Regions from separate parts of the Azotosporobacter soli genome, predicted to be linked through region 2. Evidence: a T-box and tRNA genes for the amino acid it is inferred to sense, from the RefSeq annotation. Region 2 holds a T-box; the other holds one or more tRNA genes.
What was found. A T-box is a leader RNA that pairs with one kind of tRNA and senses whether it is charged. The one in region 2 lies ahead of ileS (isoleucine--tRNA ligase), so its partner is inferred to be a tRNA-Ile.

Region 1: it encodes a tRNA-Ile, which carries the amino acid that the T-box ahead of ileS (isoleucine--tRNA ligase) is inferred to sense. The anticodon was not compared.

Annotation. Positions count from the first base shown of each region.
Region 1 covers NZ_JAUAOA010000022.1:27,832-31,244, reverse strand. The annotation lists gene dnaG (DNA primase) at 1-136, shown strand, start outside; gene rpoD (RNA polymerase sigma factor RpoD) at 181-1,299, shown strand; tRNA gene QTL79_RS15100 (tRNA-Ile) at 1,355-1,429, shown strand; tRNA gene QTL79_RS15095 (tRNA-Glu) at 1,440-1,514, shown strand; gene QTL79_RS15090 (tRNA (adenine(22)-N(1))-methyltransferase) at 1,599-2,288, shown strand; gene QTL79_RS15085 (Nif3-like dinuclear metal center hexameric protein) at 2,279-3,397, shown strand.
Region 2 covers NZ_JAUAOA010000007.1:94,460-97,872, forward strand. The annotation lists gene ileS (isoleucine--tRNA ligase) at 1-1,448, opposite strand, end outside; T-box leader at 1,488-1,723, opposite strand; gene QTL79_RS08640 (DivIVA domain-containing protein) at 1,776-2,228, opposite strand; gene QTL79_RS08645 (YlmH family RNA-binding protein) at 2,259-3,044, opposite strand; gene QTL79_RS08650 (cell division protein SepF) at 3,087-3,413, opposite strand, start outside.

The DNA of each region.
Region 1 (3,413 bases), on a different contig from region 2:
TAGCTTGCAGGCCCGATTTGAAAGGCATAAACAGCAAGCGGAAGAATTAGAACGGATAGGAGATCGCACTTATCTGCAGGAATTAGCAGAAATGCAACGAATACAAGATGAGATTAACAAATTGCGTCAAGGATAAACCGTTAGTCCTCGTTGATACGAGGATTGGGGGAGGGGAGTAAGATGGCAGAAAAGAAACAACATTCGCCAGCAGTTGAACAGCATGTCGAGCAACTGCTGAATAAAAGTAAGAAGCATGGCAATGTACTGACCTACGGCGAGATCATGGATACTCTCCAGAGCGAAGACTTGTCGCCAGAAGAGATTGACGATATGTATGAAATGTTTTCAGAAAAAGGCGTTGAAATCTTAGATGAAATTCCGGAGGGGCAAGGCCCGATCGTAGCAAGGGTGGATAGTGAAGAAGCCGCTAGCGAGGATAATGATGTCGATCTGAGTATTCCGGAAGGCATCAGCATCGATGATCCGGTGCGGATGTATTTGAAGGAAATCGGTCGCGTGCCGCTGCTCTCGGCGGAAGAGGAAATCCGTCTCGCACAACTGATGGAGCAAGGCGATGAAGAGGCGAAACGCCGCTTAGCGGAAGCAAATCTTCGCTTGGTCGTCAGCATTGCCAAACGCTATGTTGGGCGTGGCATGCTGTTTTTGGACTTGATTCAAGAGGGTAATCTGGGCTTGATTAAAGCGGTAGAAAAGTTTGACTATAGCAAAGGCTATAAATTCAGTACCTATGCGACATGGTGGATCCGCCAGGCGATTACGCGGGCGATTGCGGATCAGGCTCGTACAATCCGTATTCCGGTGCATATGGTAGAGACCATCAATAAACTGATCCGGGTATCGAGACAACTTTTGCAGGAACTCGGGCGGGAGCCGCAGCCGGAAGAGATTGCCAAGGAAATGGATATCAGCGTAGAACGGGTAAGGGAAATCATGAAGATTGCTCAAGAACCCGTATCACTGGAAACGCCAATCGGTGAAGAAGAAGATTCCCATTTAGGGGATTTTATCGAAGACCAGGATGCACCGGCGCCGGCTGAAGCTGCCTCCTTTAGACTGCTTAAAGAACAGCTGGAAGAAGTTCTTGAAACGCTTACAGAACGCGAGAAGAAAGTCCTTCGCCTGCGTTTTGGCTTGGATGACGGACGTGCACGTACGCTTGAGGAAGTAGGGCAGTTCTTTGGTGTAACCCGTGAACGGATACGCCAGATTGAAGCAAAAGCGCTGCGTAAGCTGCGTCACCCTAGCCGAAGCAAGAAACTGAAAGACTTTTTAGAATAGAATATTGACATAACAACAAGTCTCGATTACAATATATACTGTTGAGTTAGTCTTTGGGCCTATAGCTCAGCGGTAGAGCAGCCGGCTCATAACCGGCTGGTCCCTGGTTCGATCCCAGGTGGGCCCACCACACTTTACATGGCCCGTTGGTCAAGCGGTTAAGACACGGCCCTTTCACGGCTGGAACAGGGGTTCGAGTCCCCTACGGGTCACCATACGAATAAGCATGGATGCAAAGCATAGGCTTTGCATCCTTTCATTTACTTTCAATGAAAATAAAAAGGTAAGGAGGGATTTCAATGAAGTTAGGAGATCGGTTGGCGACACTGGCTTCTTGTGTGCCGCAGGGCGCTGTTGTCGCGGATATCGGAACCGACCATGCCTATCTGCCGATTGCATTAGTTTTGGCGGGCCGAATCACAAAGGCGGTGGCAGGAGATGTGGTCAAGGGGCCGTATCAGGCTGCCTTGGCGGCAGTTGAAGCGGCCGGCTATACGAAAGAGATCTCAGTGCGGCTGGGAAATGGATTAGACGTGCTGACGCCGGGCGAGGTCGATACGGCTGTTATCGCGGGAATGGGCGGCGCTACGATCGTTGAAATTTTAAGTGCGGCGCCGGAAATAGTGGGTCAGATGAAGCGTCTGATCCTGCAACCTATGGTTGCAGGAGAGGCCGTGCGACGTTGGTTGGCGAAAGCGGGCTGGCATCTTCTGGAGGAACATTTAGTGGAAGATAACGGACGGATTTATGAAATTATTGTTGCGCAGCCGGGAATATGGTCGCCGATAGAGGATGTTCTTTATGAAGTAGGCCCCTTGCTTTGGCAACAGCGCCATCCATTGTTGCGTCGACAATTGGAACAGATGATAAGGCAGTTAACAGCGGTGACGCGCCAGATGGAAGAAAGCGACAAAGCGGTGAGAGAAGAAAAGTATGCGATTTGCAGCAAGCGATTGCAGGCGCTGAAGGAGAAGTTGACATGTCTGTAAAATGTCAGGTTATCATCGAGGCTCTTGAACGATTGGCGCCGCGGCGGTTGGCGGAGGATTGGGATCAGGTCGGATTGCAAATCGGCAGTCCGGCGCAAGATATCAATGGCATTTTAGTGACGCTTGACCTGACGGAAGCGGTTTTGGAAGAGGCAAAAGAGAAAGGCGCAAATTTAATTGTTTGTCATCATCCGCTTATCTTCAAACCGGTTGCGCAAATCCGTACCGACTTGCCGCAAGGAAGATTGTTGACATGCTTGTTGAAAGAAGAAATCGCGGTATATGTCGCCCATACGAACTTGGATATAGCGGCAGGCGGGGTTAACGATGTATTGGCGCAGCGGCTCGGATTGAAAGAAGTGAAAGGTCTGTCGGTGACGGGGCGAGAAAAGTTGCTTAAGATCGTTGTATTCGTGCCGAAGACGCATGAGGAAAAAGTGGCGGAGGCGATGACGAAAGCGGGCGCCGGACATATCGGCAATTATAGCTGCTGTACGTTTCGTGCAGCGGGCGTAGGCTCTTTCTTAGCTCATGAAGGTGCAAAGCCGTATATAGGAAGACCTGGGAAGATGGAAGAAGTTGAAGAAATCAGACTCGAGACGATCATGCCGGAGTCGATAAGCCGACGTGTTGTTCGGGCGATGCTGGCTGTGCATCCGTATGAGGAAGTCGCATATGACTTGTATTCGCTTGAAAATGAAGGACAGGCCTATGCGCTGGGACGGATCGGCTCTCTGCCCGAAGCGATGGAGATGGAGCAATTTCTTTCTTCAGTAAAGACGGCGCTGCAGGTTAACAGATTGCGTTTTGCGGGCGGACAGAACGGAAAAATGATTCGTAAAGTTGCGGTTTGCGGCGGCAGCGGAGCTTCACTGATCGGTAAGGCCGCATTTGCCGGCGCGGATGCCTTTATCACCGGTGACGTAAAATATCATGAAGCGCAAAGTGCTGAAGCGGCGGGCATCCTGGTCGTTGATGCGGGACATTTTGTTACGGAGTGGCCGGTGGTTGCGAGTCTTTCCGATTATTTAACAGACTTTGCGCGGCAGGCGAAGTGGCGGCTCGAGGTCACGGCAGGGAAACAGAAAGATGTGTTTGACTGGATTTAATGTTTGACGGCAGCGT
Region 2 (3,413 bases):
TCGTCATTGATAATGTGTTCATGGCAGGAATTACAATAGAAGATCGGAATAGGTACGCCCCAGACGCGTTGGCGCGAAATGCACCAGTCGTTGCGGTCGGCCACCATATTGTTAATCCGTTCCTGACCCCAGCCGGGAACCCATTTCACATCACGAATCGCATCCAACGCCGCTTTGCGGAATCCTTCGACCGAAGCAAACCACTGCTCCGTCGCCCGATAAATAATCGGATTCTTGCAGCGCCAACAATGTGCGTATTGATGCCGGACCGAACTCTTGCCAAGCAAAGCATTACCGGCAGCGAGTTCCTTGATAATCGGCACATTGGCATCTTCTACGGCCAAGCCTTCGAATTTTCCGCCTTCGGCTGTGAAGCGTCCCGCATGGTCAACCGGATTGATGATTGGCAGGCCGTATTTTTTACCAGTCTCAAAGTCGTCCGGGCCATGGCCAGGAGCGGTATGTACGCAACCGGTACCCTGTTCGAGCGTCACATAATCCGCAAGAACGATCGGCGACAAACGGTCGATGAACGGGTGCGCAAACGTCATCCCAGACAACTCTTGGCCCTGCATCGTTTTCAAGATCGTGTACTCCGTCATTTTGGTCGCTTCTGCAACCGACTGTACCATTTCTTTCGCCACCAGATAAACTTCATCGCCGGACTGCAGCCAGACATATTCAAACTCCGGGTGCACTGCAATCGCGACGTTAGATGGCATCGTCCATGGCGTCGTTGTCCAGATCACCGCATAGGCCTTGTCTTTAGCGATGCCAGGCGGCAACAGACCGAGATCGTCGACAGAACGAAACTTGACGAAAATACTGTGTGATTTCTTCTCGGCATATTCGATTTCCGCTTCGGCCAATGCCGTCTCACAAGACGTACACCAGTAAACAGATTTCAGGCCTTTATAGATGTGCCCCTTCTTTGCCATTTCGCCGAATACTTCGATCTGCTTCGCTTCATATTCATGGCGCAGCGTCACATATGGATTCTCCCAGTCGCCAGCCACGCCGAGACGCTTGAAGTCGTCACGTTGTATAGCGACGTACTTTAGCGCATACTGTTGGCATTCTTTGCGCAAATCCAAAATATCGAGTTCATGGCGATTTAAGCCCAGGATTTTTATCGCAGCATGCTCAATCGGCAAACCATGCGTGTCCCAGCCGGGTACGTACGGCGCATAATAACCTTGGTGCGATTTGTATTTGATAATGACATCCTTCAAGATCTTGTTCAACGCATGGCCAATATGAATATTGCCGTTCGCATAAGGAGGACCGTCATGCAGGATAAATGTCTTTTTACCCCGCCGTTTTTCCAATACCTTTTCGTATGTTTTTTCCGTCTGCCATGCTTCGAGCATAGCCGGCTCCCGTTCGGGAAGATTGCCGCGCATCGGAAATTCCGTTTCCGGCAAATTTAATGTTTTGCCATAATCCATTAGAAAACACCTCCAAAATAATACAACCCCTCATCCCCGGTAAGGGACGAGAGGTTTATTCCCGTGGTACCACCCTTTTGGTTGCCAAGTAAAAACAGCAACCGCTTGAAAACCCGCTAACGAAGGTTACCCGGCAGAGCCTAAGCCGCGAACCATGCGCAACATTCGGTCTGCTGCTCAGGAGTGATTTTCATTTCTTTTCCCCTACCGAGCTCACACCTGCCTCGGTTCGCTGTCAGGTTAGAAAAAACTACTGTCTCCGTCATTGCATCAATATGATACATGTATTATACCTAAGTGGCCAAACTCTGTCAACGAAGACGCTATCTATTGATCTTCATCTTCCGCATCTTTGAGCAATTCAAGCTGCGCCTGGACAAGTGTACGCATCCGAGTTCGATAGACGTGAATCTGCTTTTGCAATTCTTCCTGCTCTGTTTCCAATTTGCGTACCCGGTGAGCCGCTTCATCAGACAGTTTTTGTGCAAGAACCTGCGTTTCCTTGAGCATCAGTTCCGTTTCTTTTTTCGCGTTCAACTTAACTTCTTCCGCCGTCTCTTGTGCGATCAATAGCGTATTATGCAACGTGCCTTCCATATGCTGATAATGTTCCAGCTTACTGCTAAGTCGCTCCATGTTTTCCTTGATCTCAATGTTGTCACGATAGAGCTGTTCATAATCCTTAATGACCCGATCCAAAAACTCATCGACTTCCTGTTCGTTGTACCCGCGAAACCCGCGACGAAACTCTTTGTTGTGAATATCTAGCGGCGTTAGCATTCCGCTCCTCACACTCCTCTTTTTGCAGTATTACAAAAATCGCTTTAACAGCAAGCTGATCCTGCCTTTTTTAGTCTGCCCGACAATCTCGCATACTTCTACACGACCACGTCCACGCATTGAAATGATATCGCCCTGCTTGACGGCCTGCGCCGCACTCTTTGCATCCTGCCAGTTCAACTTCAACTTATCGGCAGCAATTTCTTCCGCCATCCGGCTGCGCGATACGCCAAAACCGGATGCGGCAACGGTGTCCAAACGAAGCGATGGTACTGTCGTTCGAATATCCTTGATTTTTTCTTCTTTCGCTGCCAGTTCCGTCAAGTCGATTTCTTTGACCTCTACAGTGGCTGCGCCAACCGTCGTAATTTGTTTAAGAAAATAGTCCTTTAACTCCACATCGACTACAACCTGGCAAGACGGCCCCTGCATAATGATGTCGCCCATCACTTCACGCTTCAAACCCAGTCCCATCAAAGCCCCCAATACGTCACGATGCGTAAGGCGGTAATAGCGTTCATCCCAGGTCAATTGGACAGCCGCCAGAGAAAAATCGGCTTCGCCGCGATATTCCTCATTTATAAAAGCCGCTCTCACACGTTCTGCCCCTTGAAAACCGCCCCACGCCTGCAGTTTCACCCTCGGATAATGTGCAGCTACCGTCTCCGCAATACTATAGCCATGCGGATCAAGAAATTCGCTGGTTTTCGCGCGTCGTCCTTTAATCGCGCCTTCCGCCAAATCAATCAGTCTGGCAGCCAGCTCACCATCGCCGCTTGCTTTATAATACCGGACAATCTTTTCCCGTTCACTCACTGGTTTCGTCCTCATTTCCTTCACGGTCATTAGCTAACTCTTTTATTTCGACTCCCAAGGCAGATAAGCTTTTAATTGATCATCTTCTGCACTGACATCGACATTACTGGGTGCACAAAGAAAGATTCGCGCACCGACTTTTTGAATGCTGCCGCCTAATGCGTATACCGTTCCGCTGATAAAATCCACCATTCGATTCGAGTTTTCTTCATCGCAGTTTTCAAAGTTTACAACAACCGGCTTACGATTTTTCAGGTGATCAGCAATATGCTGTGCATCATCGAACGAAATCGGTTCGACAACCATCACTCGCATCTGTTTGCTTGGCGAAGGCGTCAAATTCACAACGTTGCTGCCTTTTTTGCCTCT